4 regions of the Methylobacterium sp. AC433 genome follow, and region 3 is predicted to be linked to each of the others. Evidence: predicted binding sites of a transcription regulator. Region 3 holds the regulator's gene; each other region holds the start of a gene.

Region 1 (3,776 bases), 240 kb from region 3:
CAGCCAGGCTAGGGGTGCGAACACCGCGCCGAGGATGCCCTCCAGGCTCAGGGCGGGATAGCCGGCGAGACCCCCGGCCCAGCCCATGAACCCGTTCAGCAGGGCGATCAGGCCTGTGAACGCGATCAGCATCGCCCCCACCGACACCGCCACGGCCAGCCCCTTCTGGGTGCCGTCGGCCGCCGCCTCGATGACGTTGACCGCCCGCGTCTCCGCGAAGGTGACCCGCGTGGAGGTGACCCGACTCGGCTCCGTCGTCGGCACCAGGATCTTGGCGAAGAGGAGGCCGCCCGGCACCGCCATGGCGCTGGCCGCCAGCAGGTACTCCATCGGCACGCCGAGGGCCGCGTAGCCGGCGAGAATCGTGCCCGCCGTGGACGCGGCCCCGCTCGACATCACGGCGAACAGCTCGGCCGAGGTCAGGGCCATCAGGAACGGACGCAGGGCGATGGCGATCTCGCTCTGGCCGATCGCGATGGTGATCACCGCCGAGAAGGTCTCGATCCGCGACGTGCCGATCACCCGCTGCAGCACGGTGCCGATGGCCCGCGCCGCCGCCTGCATCACGCCGAAATGGTAGAGCACCGCGATCAGCGCCGAGACGTAGAGGATCTGCGGCAGGATGCGCAGGGCCAGGATGAAGCCGCTGCCGCCGAACAGTTCGAACATGCGCGGCTCGACGAGGCCGCCGAACAGGAACGCGGTGCCCCGGTCGCCGTAATTCAGCACGGTCTGGACGAAGGAAGCCGCCGCGGCGAGGCCCATGCGGCCCGCCGGGATGAACAGCACCAGGGCGCCGAGCGCCACCTGCAGCGCCAGGGCCGAGAGCACCACCCGCGGCGAGATCGCCCGCCGATTCGTCGAGAACAGCACCGCGACGGCCAGCAGCAGGGCCAGGCTCGCGCCCGCGTGGAAAAGTTTCTCGACCATGCCGCCCCGCTGTTCTGGCTCAAGCGGAGCAAGCCCGATGCCGGGCCGCTTGTCGCGGGGGAAGTGGCGGCATCCACCGCTGCTCGCCCCGGACGGATCGCCCATGACGGCGTGCCTCCCTTCGCCGCTTTGTCGGGAGAGGAGCGCGCGGGCGGTCGCCTCCCCATCTCCGGTACCGGCCACCGTCATGACAGTGTCGCCCGCGCTTGCGATCCAGCGCGGCGACCGTCGGCGGTTTGCCGGCAACAGGGCCGGCCGCATGCAGCGCCTTCTCACCGATACCACCGCCCTCCCGTGCCTGCTCTTCGCGATCGCGTTCGACGCGGAAGGGCGCGGGCGCCTGCTGGAGGCGGATGGCGGCCTGCCGGCGCCCGTCGCCGAGGGATTCCTCTGGCTGCATCTCGACCTCGTCGATGCACGCCTCGACGGGCTGATCGCCGCCGGGCGCCTCGGCCCGCCCGCGCTCGCCGCCGCCACCTTCGCCCGCGACGGGCATCAGCGCGTGGTGATTGAGGGCGCCGATCTCGGCCTCGTGATCGCCGATCGGGAGCGCGAATTCGGCGGCCGGATCGAGGACGAGCCGGCCGGGCGCCTGCATTGCGTGTTGGGCGCGCGCCTCCTCGTGAGCGGACGACGGCACGCCACCGCCGCGGCGGAAGCCGCCCGCGACGCGGTTCTGGCCGGGCGGCGCGTCTCCAGCCCGGCGGGACTCCTCGAGATGTTCGTCACCGGCGTCGCCGCCTCCCTCGACGCCTCTGCCCGGCGCTTCTCCGACGCCCTCGACGCCATTGAGGACCGGATGCTCGACGAGGATCAGCCCGACGATCCCCGACCGCTGGCGCCGATCCGCCGGCAGGCCGTGCGCCAGCATAGGCAGCTCGCCGGCCTCAGTGCGGTCTTCCACCGCCTCGAATCCGAGACCGAGGAAGAGGACGACGCCCTGCCGGAGGCGGTGGTGACCATGGCCGCCCGGGTGGTCCAGCGCCTCGATTCGCTTCACCGCGACATGCTGGTCCTGTCCGAGCGCAGCCGCCTGCTGCAGGACGAGATCGCCGGGCGCACGGCGGCCGAGACCAACCGCCAGCTCTTCACCCTCTCGATCCTCACCGCCCTCTTCCTGCCGCCGACCCTGGTGACCGGCGTGTTCGGCATGAACACCAAGGGGTTGTTCCTCGGCGATTTCGAGAACGGCTCGTTCCTCGCCCTCGTCATCTGTGCGGCGGCGGCCCTGGCGGTCTACGGCGTGATCCGCCGCCTCGGGCTCGTCAAACGGCGCGGCTGATCGTAAGCCGGCTCCCCGTCGCGCCGCGCGGAGCCAGAAAACACCGCGACCGCCGCAAGATCGTCATCGAAGCGTCACGTCCCGTCGCGAACGGTGCGCCAAACGCCCCTGGGAGCCTTTTCCGCATGGATTTCTTTCGCCGCTTCACCGTCCTGATGTGCGCGCCGAACTTCGACCCGGACGATCTCGAGGGCGTGCGCGTCCAGCAGATCATCGGCTCCGTGGAGAAGCTCGGCTTCGAGGTGGTGCGGGCCCGGCGCGTCGAGGACGCGGCCATCGCGGTCCAGACCGATTCGGCCATCGGCTGCATGGTGGTGGATTGGGGCAAGCGCGGCCTCGACGGCAAGGCGGCCGCACTCATCAACCTCATGAGGAAGCGCGGGCTGGAGATGCCCATCGTCATCATGGTCCGCCGCAAGCGCCTGGAGGACATCCCCGTCGAGGTGCTGGACTTCATCGACGGCTACATCTTCCTCGCCGAGGAGACCCCGGACTACATCGCCCGTGGCCTGGTGAGCCGGGTGAAGCAGTATGCCGAGACCCTGAAGACGCCGTTCTTCGGCGCGCTGGTCGATTACGCCGAGCAGGGCAACCAGCTCTGGACCTGCCCGGGCCACAATGGCGGCATCTTCTACAACCGCTCGCCGATCGGGCGCATCTTCGTCGAGCATCTCGGCGAGGCGGTGTTCCGCGACGATCTCGACAACTCGGTGCTCGATCTCGGCGACCTCCTCGTCCACGAGGGCCCGGCCCTGAAGGCGCAGAAGGAGGCTGCCGTCATCTTCGGGGCGGAGAAGACCTACTTCGTCCTCAACGGCACCTCGGCCTCCAACAAGATCGTGCTCTCCGCCCTGGTGGCCGAGGGCGACCTCGTGCTGTTCGACCGCAACAACCACAAGGCCGCGCATCACGGGGCGCTGTTCCTCGGCGGCGCGATACCCGTCTTCCTAGAGACCGACCGCAACGCCTACGGCCTGATCGGCCCGATGTACCACGAGGCCCTCGACGAGACCGTCATCCGCCAGAAGATTCGCGACAACCCGCTGATCACCGACAAGGAGGCCTGGCGGCGCGAGCGCCCGTTCCGCGTCGCGGTGATCGAGCAGTGCACCTACGACGGCACGATCTACAACGCGCAGATGATCCTCGATAAGATCGGGCATCTCTGCGACTACATCCTCTTCGACGAGGCCTGGGCGGGCTTCATGAAGTTCCACCCGCTCTTCGCCGGCCGCTTCGCCATGGGACTCAAGGGGCTCGACGAGACCTCGCCCGGCATCATCGCCACCCAGTCGACCCACAAGCAGCTGGCGAGCTTCTCCCAGGCCTCTCAGATCCACACCAAGGACAGCCATATCCGCGGCCAGACCCGGCGCATCGAGCACCGGCGCTTCAACGAGACCTTCCTGGTCCACGCCTCGACCTCGCCGTTTTACCCCCTGTTCGCCTCCCTCGACGTCGGCGCACAGATGATGAAGGGCCGCTCCGGCGTCGTGCTGTGGGACGACACCATTCGTCTGGGCATCGAGTGGCGCAAGAAGGTCCGCGCCATCCGCCGCGAGTT
Region 2 (3,776 bases), on a different contig from region 3:
TGATGGCCCTCGTGGGCCTCGCCCTGCTGGTCTACCTCCTCGCCGACGTACTGCTGCCCTTCGTGGCGGGCTTGGCCCTGGCCTACCTTCTCGATCCGATCGCCGACCGGCTGGAGCGCCTCGGGCTTGGACGACTGGCCGCCTCGCTTCTCATCCTGGCGGTGTTCGTGGTCGGACTCGTGGTCGTCCTGCTCATCGCGGTGCCGCTGGCCGCCAACCAGATCTCGGCCCTGATCGCGACCCTGCCCGGCATGGTCTCGCGGCTGCAGGGCATCCTGGCGGACAGGGCGGGGCCGCTGCTGCAGCGGGTGGGCGGGGCCGACGTCCTCACCGACCTGCAGTCGCAGGTCGGGACGCTGGTCGGGCAGGGGGGCACCTGGTTCCTCGCCTTCCTCAAGTCCCTGTGGTCGGGCAGCCAGGCCCTGATCTCCATCGCGTCGCTCCTCGTGGTGACGCCGGTGGTGGCGTTCTACCTGCTGGTCGACTGGGACCGGATGATCGCGACCCTCGACCGGTGGGTGCCCCCGCGCCACCGCCCGGTGGTGCGGCGCCTCGGGCGCGAGATCGACGGAGCGGTCACCGGCTTCGTCCGCGGCCAGACCCTGGTCTGCCTCATCCTCGGCACCTTCTACGCCGTCGGCCTGTTCCTGGTCGGCTTGAACTTCGGCGTGCTCATCGGCCTGATCGCGGGCTTCCTGACCTTCATCCCGTATGTCGGGACGCTGACCGGGTTCCTGCTCTCGGCCGGCGTCGCCCTGGCGCAGTTCTGGCCGGATTCCGATTGGCTGCATATCGGGCTGACCATCGGGGTCTTCGTCGTCGGACAGTTCCTCGAGGGCAACATCATCTCGCCCAAGCTGGTCGGCGAGTCGGTCGGCCTGCATCCGGTCTGGCTGATGTTCGCCCTCCTCGCCTTCGGCTCGCTGTTCGGCTTCCTCGGGCTGCTGCTCGCGGTCCCGGTGGCGGCCTCCATCGGCGTGCTCGTCCGCTTCGTCCTGGAGCGTTACCTCCAGAGCCCGCTCTACTACGCGGACGCGCCCGTGCTCCTGTCCAAGCCCGAACCCTGAATGGCAACCCGCGACACCGTCCCCCCGAAGCAGCTGGCCTTCGATCTGCCGGCCGACCCACGCTACGGCCGCGAGGACTTCCTCGTGGGACCGGCCAACGAGGCCGCCTACGCGCTCATCGAGGCCTGGCCGAACTGGCCCGACACGGTGTGCCTGCTGACCGGGCCGCCGGGCAGCGGCAAGAGCCACCTCGCCTCGATCTGGGCGACGCGCTCCCACGCCTGGACCGCGCAGGCCACGGAGGTCACGGCCGCCACGGTCCCGCGCTTCCTCTCCAACGGCGCCCTGGTGATCGAGGATGTCGACCGGGCGGGAGCGGACGGAACCGTGCCCCGCGACGAGGCGGCCCTGTTCCATCTCCTCAACCTCGCCCGCGAGCGCGGCTGCCCGGTTCTCGTCACCTCCGCCACCTCGGTGGAGGGCCTGGGCCTGACCACGGCGGACCTGCGCTCGCGCCTGCGTCTCGCGCCCGGCGCCACCATCCTGCCCCCCGACGACGCCCTGCTGCGCGCCGTCCTCGTCAAGCTGTTCGTCGACCGGCAGCTGGTGGTGGACCTCGCCATCGTCGAGGCCCTGGCCCTGCGGATCGACCGCTCCCTGGGGCGGGCCCGCGAGGTCGTCACCGCCCTGGACCGGGATGCCCTGAGCCGGGGCCGGCGCATCACCAAGCCCCTGGCGCTGGCGGTGCTGGAACGCCTCGGCTTCGGGGCCGAAGCGCCGGACGACGAGGAACCGGAGGATGAGGATCAGCCCGAGCCCGGGGACGAAGGGCTTGCGTGAGGACGAAGGGCTTGCGTGAGGACGAAGGGCTTGCGTGAGAATGGCGCGCCGGCTCGTCCGGCGACCGACGATCGTCATTCAACTGTCACAAACGCCGACCCGGGCCGTGCTACGACGCCGACCCCTCAACCTGTAGGAGAAGACCTCTTGGCGGATATGGACTCGGACGCGACCGCAGCGGATGACGGAACCCCGCGTGTCACCGAGGGCCGCGCCCGGGCGGCCCGTCCGACCGCTCGGCGGACCGCGCCGCCCGTATCGGGGGCTCCCAAGCCGCGGCCGGGGAAGGCGATCCAGGAGGATCTCACGGAGGCGAGGGGGCCGGTGTCCGGAGCCCCGCGCTCGGAAGCCCCGACGTCCGAAGCTTCGGCCTCGGACGCCCTGCCCGACGCCGATCTCGACCTGCCGCCGCCCGGAGACCTGCCGCCGCCCGCCGAAATCCTGCCCGGCGCCGAGGCACGCGACTCCGTTCGCGAGGCGGGGCTCGCCCTGCGGCACTCTCCCGAGCGCTTCGTCAACCGCGAACTGTCCTGGCTCCAGTTCAATCGCCGGGTGCTGGAGGAGGCCTCGAACGCGAACCATCCCCTCCTGGAGCAACTTCGCTTCCTCTCGATCTCGGCCAACAACCTCGACGAGTTCTTCATGGTGCGCGTCGCCGGCCTGCACGATCAGGTCCGCGCCGGCCTCGTCCTGCCCTCGCAGGACGGCCTGACCCCGGCCGAACAGCTCGCCCGGGTCGGAACCGAGGTCTCGCACCTTGCCCTGGACCAGCAGGCGCGCTGGCGCGAGCTGCGCGGGGAACTCCTCGGCGCCGGCATCGAGCTCCTGGAGCCCGCCGGCCTGACTCAGGTGCACAGGGCATGGCTGGAGGACTACTTCCTCAACCTCGTCCTGCCGGTGCTGACGCCGCTGGCCATCGACCCGGCGCACCCGTTCCCGTTCATTCCCAATCTCGGCTCCACGATCGCGCTGATGCTGGTGCGTCCGCGCGACGGCCGGACCCTGCGCGCGCTGATCCGGCTCCCGGCGGTGCTCGACCGGTTCGTGCGCCTGCCGGATGCCGAGAACGATGCGACCGCCCGCTTCATCGCCATCGAGCAGGTCATCGTGCTGTTCACCGGGCGGCTCTTTCCCGGCTACGCCGTGCGCGGGCAGGGCGCGTTCCGCGTCATCCGCGATTCCGACCTCGAGATCGAGGAGGAGGCCGAGGACCTCGTCCTGCATTTCGAGACGGCCCTGAAGCAGCGCCGCCGCGGCGTCGTCATCCGGCTGGAGGTCGAGGCCGGCATGCCCGAGGACCTGCGCGCCTTCGTGGCCGACGAGCTCGAGATCGGCAGCGACGCGGTGATCTTCGTGGAAGGCATGCTCGCCCTCAACGAGCTCTCGCAGATCGTCGGCATCGACCGGCCGGACCTGAAGTTCAAGTCCTACAACCCGCGCTTCCCCGAGCGCATCCGCGAGAGCGGCGGCGACGTCTTCGCGGCGATCCGGCAGAAGGACTTCATCGTCCACCACCCCTACGAATCCTTCGACGCGGTGGTGCAGTTCCTCGCCCAGGCCGCCCGCGACCCCAACGTGGTGGCGATCAAGCAGACGCTCTACCGCACCTCCTCGAACTCGCCGATCGTCGCCGCCCTCGCGGAAGCCGCCGAGCTCGGCAAGTCGGTGACCGCCCTCGTCGAGCTGAAGGCCCGCTTCGACGAGGAGGCCAACATCCGCTGGGCGCGCAACCTGGAGAAGGCCGGCGCGCAGGTGGTGTTCGGCTTCATCGAGCTGAAGACCCACGCCAAGCTGTCGATGGTGGTGCGCCGGGAGGGCGACCGCCTGGTCACCTACTGCCACGTCGGCACCGGCAACTACCACCCGATCACCGCGCGCATCTACACCGACCTATCCTTCTTCACCGCCGATCCGGCGGTGGCGCGGGAC
Region 3 (3,776 bases):
GCAGGCGGGAACGGGAGGCGAGGTCGACCTCGACGCCGCGGGCCGCGCCTTCGTCGCCGAGCATCGCCCGACCTCGCTGATCGGCCGCCTCGCCACCGTCGAGGAGGTGGCCAGCATGGTCGCCTACATCTGCAGCCCGGCCGCCAGCGCCACCAGCGGCGCGGCGCTTCGCGTCGACGGCGGCGTCGTGCGCAGCATCGTGTGAGGGACCGCACCGGCGGGTGCGGTTAAGGCAATCGTAAGCTCTCCGACCGACCCTGGCCCGAACGGACGGGAGGGGAGCCGATGGGGGATTATGCGCTGGAGGGTCCGCGCTGGGGCGCGGGCGCGGCGGGAACGGGCGGTGGCACCGTGACCTGGGCCGTCGACGGCACGATCCCGACCACCTTCCTCGGCATCCTCCAGGGCGCCTTCGCGACCTGGGCCACCGCCGCGAACATCGCGTTCCAGCAGGTCGCCTCGACGGCGACCGCCCAGATCGACTTCACCCTCGGCGGCATCGACGGCCTCGGCAACACCCTGGGCTACGCCAACTATTCCTACAGCGGCCAGCGCATGCAATCCGCCGCCGTGACCTTCGACAGCGGCGAGGGCTGGCACGCCTCCGGCGCCCGCGTGATCAGCAACCAGAACGTCGACCTCGCCGTCGTCGCCCTGCACGAGATCGGCCACGCCCTCGGGCTCGACCATTACAACGCCAAGCCCGAGGTGATGAACGCGATCCTCAATCCCGCCATCACCACCCTCGGCGCCGGCGACATCGCGGGAATCCAGGCCCTCTACGGCGCGCCGAGCGCCCCGGCGGTGGTCGTGGCGACCCCGGCGGCCCCCGTCACCGCCAGCCCCGTCACCAGCGCCGTCACGGCGGTGTACCGCTTCTACGACACGCATACGGGCGATCACTTCTACACGACGAGCACGGCGGAGAAGCTGCAGATCCAGCAGACGCTGCCGTGGTTCACCTACGAGGGCACCCCTTGGGCGACTCCGGCCAAGGGCGCCGACACCGTCGACGTGTTCCGGTTCTTCGACACGGTCTCGAACGCCCACTTCTTCACGACGAGCGTCGCCGAGCGCGACCAGGTCCTGAAGACCGCGCCGAGCTACAAGTACGAGGGCGTGGCCTTCGAGGCCTACGCGGATGCGAGTGCGTCGGGCGGATTGACCCTGGAGCGCTTCTACAACACCCAGACCGGCCAGCATCACTTCGCTGGCAGTGCCGAGGAGGCCAACGGCATCAACCACGGCGCCGCCGGCCCAAACTGGGTCGACGAGGGCAAGGGCTTCACCGTCCACCTGCCCACCGACACCATGCTGTTCGCCTGAGGGCGAACCCGGGCGCCGACCGCAATCGGCCGTTCGGGGGCCGGCCCTTCGGCCGAGTTGCTCGGCTGAGCTACTCGGCCTCCGCCTCGAACATCTCGTCGAAGGAGTAGCCCGAGCCGCGCACGGTGCGGATCGGGTCGCTCTGGCGCGGGCGGTTGAGGGCCTTGCGCAGGCGCCCGACATGGACGTCGACCGTGCGCTCGTCGATGTAGACGTCGTGGCCCCAGACGCCGTCGAGGAGCTGCTCGCGGGAGAACACCCGGCCGGGGCTCTGCATCAGGAATTCGAGGAGCTTGAATTCCGTCGGCCCGAGATGGATCTCGCGGCCTTCCCGGCGGATGCGGTGGCTGACCCGGTCGAGCTCGATGTCGCCGGCCACCAGCAGGTTGGCGACGTGGGCGGGCTTGGCCCGGCGGAGCAGGGCACGGACCCGGGCGAGGAGCTCGGGCACCGAGAACGGCTTCACGATGTAGTCGTCCGCCCCCGTGCCGAGGCCGCGGATGCGGTCGCCCTCCTCGCCGCGGGCGGTGAGCATGATCACCGGCAGCCGCTCCGTCTCGCGCCGGGCGCGGATGCGGCGGCAGAGCTCGATGCCCGACAGGGCCGGCAGCATCCAGTCGAGCAGGACGAGGTCGGGGACCTGCTCCTGCAGGCGCAGGTCCGCCTCGTCGCCGCGCGCGGCCGAGTCGACGATGAATCCCTCGGCCTCGAGGTTGTAGCGGAGGAGGAGGGTGAGGGCCTCCTCGTCCTCGACGATCAGGATACGCGTACTCATCGTGCGCTTTCGATCAGACCGGCACGGGTTCAGGCCGCGCCGGGCATGTCCACGGTGGCGTAGTTGGAGGCGTCGTTCTTCGGGCGCTCGCGCTCGGCCAGGAGGTTCTCGCCGGTGACGAGGTAGTGGATCGTCTCGGCGATGTTGGTGGTGTGGTCGCCGATGCGCTCGATGTTCTTGGCCACGAACAGGAGGTGCGTGCAGAACGAGATGTTGCGCGGATCCTCCATCATGTAGGTCAGGAGTTCGCGGAACAGCGAGTTGTAGAGCGCGTCGATGGCGTCGTCGCGCTCCCACACGTCGAGGGCGGCCTTGATGTCCCGGCTGGCATAGGCGTCGAGGACGTCCTTGAGCTGCTCCTGCACCAGGTCGCTCATGTGCTGGACGCCGATGACGATCTTCTGCGGCTGGACCTGGTCGGCGATCGCGACCACGCGCTTGGCGACGTTCTTGGCCAGATCCCCGATGCGCTCGATGTCGTTCGAGACGCGGATCGCCGTCACCGTCTCGCGCAGGTCGATCGCCAGGGGCTGGCGCCGGGCGATGAGCAGGATCGCCCGCTCCTCGATCTCGCGCTGGAGGGTGTCGAGGCGGGTATCGGCGGAAATCACCGCCTGGGCCAGGGGCGAATCCCGGCGCACCAGGGCCTCTCCGGCCTCGGTCATCATCTTCTCGGCGATGCCGCCCATCTCGGAGATCGAGCGGCGCAGATCTTCGAGGTCGGTGTCGTAGGAAGTGACGATGTGGTCGGGCATGGGTGTGCTCCTCGATCGGGCCTCCTGTCCGGTGCCCGCCCTGATGGTGTCTGGCGCGGGCCGCCACCGGCCCACGCGGGTCGGTTCCGGCCTGCCGAGGATCAGCCGAAGCGGCCGGTGATGTAGTCCTGCGTCTGGCGCTTCTCCGGATTCATGAAGATGCGCGTCGTCGGGCCGAATTCCACCAGCTCGCCGAGGTACATGAAGGCGGTGAACTGCGAGATGCGCGCGGCCTGCTGCATGTTGTGCGTGACGATGACGATGGTGAATTCCGAGCGCAGCTGCTCGATCAGCTCCTCGATACGGCCGGTGGAGATCGGGTCGAGGGCCGAGGTCGGCTCGTCGAACAGGATCACCTCGGGACGCTGGGCCACCGTGCGGGCGATGCAGAGGCGCTGCTGCTGGCCGCCGGAGAGGCCCATGCCGGACTGCTTGAGCTTGTCCTTCACCTCGTCCCAGAGGGCGGCCTTGCGCAGGGATTCCTCGACGCGCACGTCGAGGTCGGCCTTGGGCAGCTTCTCGTAGAGGCGCAGGCCGAAGGCGACGTTGTCGTAGATCGACATCGGGAACGGGGTCGGCTTCTGGAACACCATGCCGATGCGCGAGCGCAGCTCGTTGAGGTCGACCTTGGAATCGAGGACGTTCTGGCCGTCGAGGAGGATCTCGCCCTCCGCGCGCTGGTCCGGATACAGGCTGTAGATCCGGTTGAAGGTGCGCAGCAGGGTCGACTTCCCGCAGCCCGAGGGGCCGATCAGCGACGTGACCTGGCGGTCGTGGAAGTTGAGGTTGACCGACTTCAGGCCATGGAAGCTGCCATAGTAGAAGTTCAGGTCCTTCACGGCGATGCGGACCGGTGAGGACTCGTCGGCCTTGTGGCGTCCGGTGAGCTGCGCGGACGTGATCCCGGGGGCGGCGTTCAT
Region 4 (3,776 bases), on a different contig from region 3:
GCGCGAGGGTATCGTTGCCGGTGGTGCCCAGCGCCACGACCCGGAAGGTGTCGCCGCGCTGCGTTCCGACGACGAGGTCGCGCACGTCGAAGGTGAGCCCGTCGGTGGTCGCCACGAGGGTGATGCCCTCGTCGTCGACGCGGGTGACGGCACCCGTGAGCGCATCGCGAGCGCCCTCCGCCTGTAGCCGCACGGCGAGGCCGCCATCCTGGTTGGCGCCGGTCTGTCCATCCGTGGCGCTGCCGTTGCCGACCTCCGCCGAGGTGAAGGTGAGGCGCACCTGCCCGGCCGCGGCGGCCGAGACGTCGACGCGGTCGCTGCCCTCGCCGAGGTTGATCCGGTCGGCCCCGTCGGTGCTGGCGTTGAGGAGGGCCGCGTCGTTGCCGGCGCCGCCCGTGATGGTGTCGTCGCCGAGGCCGCCGCGGATCACGTCGTTGCCGAGGCCGCCGATCAGGATGTCGTTGCCGCCACGCCCGTCGATGACGTCGTTGCCGGCGAGCCCGTCGAGGGTCTCGCCCACCTCCGAGCCGATCAGCGTGTCGTTGCCGGCGGTGATCGGCGTGGCGCCCTTGCGGGTCTCGGCGAGCAGGTAGTCGCCGAGCTCGGCCTCGTCGGTGAAGGCGCGGCCGCTGCCGACGACCTGACCCTGGGCGTTGGTGAAGGCGTCGGTCTGGTCGGCCAGTTGCGCGAGCTGCGCGGAGCCGGCCCCGGCGGCGAAGAGCGGGATGATCTGGTTGGAATGGTTCCCGGAGAAGAACAGGCCCTCCGGCACGCCGTCGCCGTTCCGATCTGGCTGGACCGGCTGGTAGGGGATCGTCGCGCCCTCGGGTCCGAAGAACAGGTGGTCGTGGTCGGCGGTGACGATCAGCAGCGTGTCCTCGAAGGTCGCCTTGCTGGTTGGCGCGTTGATGTAGTCGACGACCGACTTCACCGCGTTGTTGATGTCGATGTACTCCTCGATCATCCGGCCGCGGTTGTTCGCGTGCATGGCGCGGTCGACCGCGCCGCCCTCGATCATCAGGTAGAGGCCGTCCGGGTCGGCGTTGAGCTTGTTCAGGGCGGCCAGCGACAGCTCGGAGAGGGTCGCCGAACTCTCCAGGCGCGGCACGCTGAACGGGATCTCGGTGGTGTTGGCGGCGGCCGCGCCGGAGCGATTGAAATTGCTGCTGGTGAAGGCCTTCGAGATCATCGCAAGCCGCTCGGTCGTCGGCGTGCCGGTGGCTGCGGCCTGGATCGCGGCACGGTCCTGAAGCAGGTTCCAGCCCATTCCGTCCTGCGAACTGTAGGTGTCGGCCTTGAGGCCGTTCCACAGGTCGGCGCCGATCCAGGTGTAGTCGGCGGTGGTGCGTAGGCGGCCGTTGTCGTCGTAGTCCGGGTTGCCGGTGCCGGCGATGACGTCAAGGGTGCCGGTGCCGAACATCTCCTGCGCGATCTGGTTCGCGTTGGAGCGTGCGGTGTTGTGCGCGCCACCGGTGGCGGAGGGCGTGGCGTCGCTGAACTGCACCGTGGTGACGACGCCAGTGGCCTTGCCCTGCTGCTTGGCGAGTTCGGCGATCGAGAACAGGTTCGCGCCGTTGCCGTCGACGTCGATGGCGTTGTTGTAGGTCTTCCCGCCGGTGGCGATCGACGACGCGGTGTTGCCCGAGTCCGGATAGGTGTTCCGGTTCCACTCGTAGCCCGCGAAGGCACGGGGCTGGCCGTTCGGGTCGAGGCCCGGGACGGAGGTGAAATCGTAGTTCTTGGCCGGGTCGTAGATGACGGTCGGATTCTGGGCGAGGCCGGTCTCGCCGGGCACCGGCGTGGTACGGTTGTCGAGGGGATAGACCGACTGCGCCGTGGCGGTGAAGGCCTGACCGTCGGCGATCAGCACCTTGCCGGCCGCCCCGGCCCGGACGTCACCATCCGCGAGGCCCTTGAGGTAGAGCCGGGTGGCCTCCAGGGTGTTGAAGCCGGCGCCATCGGCGATCATCACGATGACGTTCTTGACGGACCCTGCATTGGCCATGGCGACGCCGCTCCCCCGTGCCGCGGAGGTCGGCCAGAATCGGCCGCCGGTCGTCCGGGCGCGCCGCAGATACCGGCGATCGTGCGACAGCCGGATGACCCTGGGTTGCGAGAGGGAGCCGCGATCGGGGGATTGGAAGGGCAGGTGAAACCGTGTCGGGTCGCGCGGTGCGGGATCCTGTGCCCGAACGAGAAATCCCCGCGGCAGGGCTGCGGGGATCTGTCGGCGCGGTGCGTGCGGGAGGCGGGCGCGTCAGTCCTCGTCGTCGTCCTCGGTGCTGCGCATGCCCTTGAGCTTGGCGAACACGGAATCGGCGTTGAGCTTCTCGTCGCGGGCGCTGCGGTGATGCTCGTCGGCCTCGGTGTAGTCCGTGGCCGTCGAGACCTCGGTGGGGAGCAGCGTCGCGCCGCCGTCCACGGGCATGTTGGCGGGACGATCCTTGGCCGAGCGTTGGACCTCGAAGTCGAGGTCGATCTGGGTGCAGAGACCGAGGGTGACGGGATCCATCGGCTGCAGGGAGCCGGAATTCCAGTGGGTGCGCTCGCGGATCTGCTGGATGGTCGACTTGGTGGTGCCCACCAGCCGGATGATCTGCGCGTCCTTGAGTTCGGGGTGGTTGCGCAGCAGCCAGAGGATGGCGTTCGGCCGGTCCTGGCGTCGGGAGAGAGGCGTGTAGCGCGGACCCTTGGTGGTGCGCTTGACCTCGGGCAGCTTCACCTTCGAGACCGCGACCTTGAGCTTGTAGGCGGGGCTCTTCTGCGCCTTCTCGATCTCGTCGCGGGTGAGCTGGCCGGTGGTGATCGGGTCGAGGCCCTTGATGCCGGCGGCGACCTCGCCGTCGGCGATCCCCTTCACCTCGAGGGGGTGCAGCTTGCAGAAATCGGCGATCTGCTCGAAGGCCAGCGAGGTATTCTCCACCAGCCATACGGCGGTGGCCTTCGGCATCAGCGGGCCTTGCGACATCGGGCTACTCCAACTGGTTCGTGCGGGACGGGTCTCGGGGCGCCGCCGACAGGGCGTCGCTCGCTCCGGCCTCAGACTGGCCGGCAGCATCCCGTCTCAACGCTGCAATAGGGAAGCGCCGTCTATACAGGTTCCGATGGGGGGAGCGCAATTGCGATCCGCCGGTCCCGGGAGTTCCAGGCCGCGCGTCTCAGGTGAACAGGCTCGACACGCTCGATTCCGTCGCGGTCCGGCCGATGGCCTCGCCGAGAAGCGGCGCGATGGTGGCCACCCGGATGTTGCGGGCGAGCTTGACCGCCTGGGTCGGCTGGATCGAGTCGGTGATGACCAGCTCCTTCATCCGCGAGGCGGCGATGCGCGAGACCGCGCCGCCCGAGAGCACCCCGTGCGTGATGTAGGCGGAGACGTCCTTGGCGCCGGCGTTCAGCAGGGCTTCGGCCGCGTTCACCAGGGTGCCGCCGGAATCGACGATGTCGTCCACGAGGATGCAGGAGCGGCCCTCGACCTCGCCGATGATGTTCATCACCTCGGACTCGCCGGGCCGCTCGCGGCGCTTGTCGACGATGGCCAGCGTCGCGTCGATGCGCTTGGCGATGGCGCGGGCGCGGACCACGCCGCCGACATCCGGCGAGACCACCATCCAGTCCCGGGGATCGAGGCGCTCCTTGATGTCGCGCACCATCACGGGGGCGGCGAACAGGTTGTCGGTGGGGATGTCGAAGAAGCCCTGGATCTGCCCGGCATGGAGGTCGAGGGTCATCACGCGGTCGGCCCCGGCCTCGGTGATGAGGTTGGCCACGAGCTTGGC

The links. Region 3 encodes PhoB, which activates phosphate uptake and scavenging genes when phosphate is short. Its sites were predicted from a motif close to TGTCATNNANCTGTCAT; they were not measured.
Region 1: the regulator PhoB is predicted to act here: its motif matches at 2,274-2,290, upstream of AC0IWM_RS01930 (Orn/Lys/Arg family decarboxylase).
Region 2: the regulator PhoB is predicted to act here: its motif matches at 1,920-1,936, upstream of AC0IWM_RS20940 (RNA degradosome polyphosphate kinase).
Region 4: the regulator PhoB is predicted to act here: its motif matches at 2,089-2,105, upstream of AC0IWM_RS18585 (alkaline phosphatase).

Annotation. Positions count from the first base shown of each region.
Region 1 covers NZ_CEEDBN010000001.1:398,386-402,161, forward strand. The annotation lists gene AC0IWM_RS01920 (NupC/NupG family nucleoside CNT transporter) at 1-930, opposite strand, end outside; gene AC0IWM_RS01925 (CorA family divalent cation transporter) at 1,190-2,212, shown strand; gene AC0IWM_RS01930 (Orn/Lys/Arg family decarboxylase) at 2,338-3,776, shown strand, end outside.
Region 2 covers NZ_CEEDBN010000019.1:42,539-46,314, forward strand. The annotation lists gene AC0IWM_RS20930 (AI-2E family transporter) at 1-1,067, shown strand, start outside; gene AC0IWM_RS20935 (P-loop NTPase family protein) at 1,068-1,847, shown strand; gene AC0IWM_RS20940 (RNA degradosome polyphosphate kinase) at 2,004-3,776, shown strand, end outside.
Region 3 covers NZ_CEEDBN010000001.1:636,399-640,174, reverse strand. The annotation lists gene AC0IWM_RS03115 (SDR family NAD(P)-dependent oxidoreductase) at 1-205, shown strand, start outside; gene AC0IWM_RS03110 (matrixin family metalloprotease) at 286-1,326, shown strand; gene phoB (phosphate regulon transcriptional regulator PhoB) at 1,397-2,101, opposite strand; gene phoU (phosphate signaling complex protein PhoU) at 2,131-2,856, opposite strand; gene pstB (phosphate ABC transporter ATP-binding protein PstB) at 2,958-3,776, opposite strand.
Region 4 covers NZ_CEEDBN010000015.1:28,212-31,987, reverse strand. The annotation lists gene AC0IWM_RS18585 (alkaline phosphatase) at 1-2,005, opposite strand, end outside; gene AC0IWM_RS18580 (DUF1013 domain-containing protein) at 2,258-2,968, opposite strand; gene AC0IWM_RS18575 (ribose-phosphate pyrophosphokinase) at 3,159-3,776, opposite strand, start outside.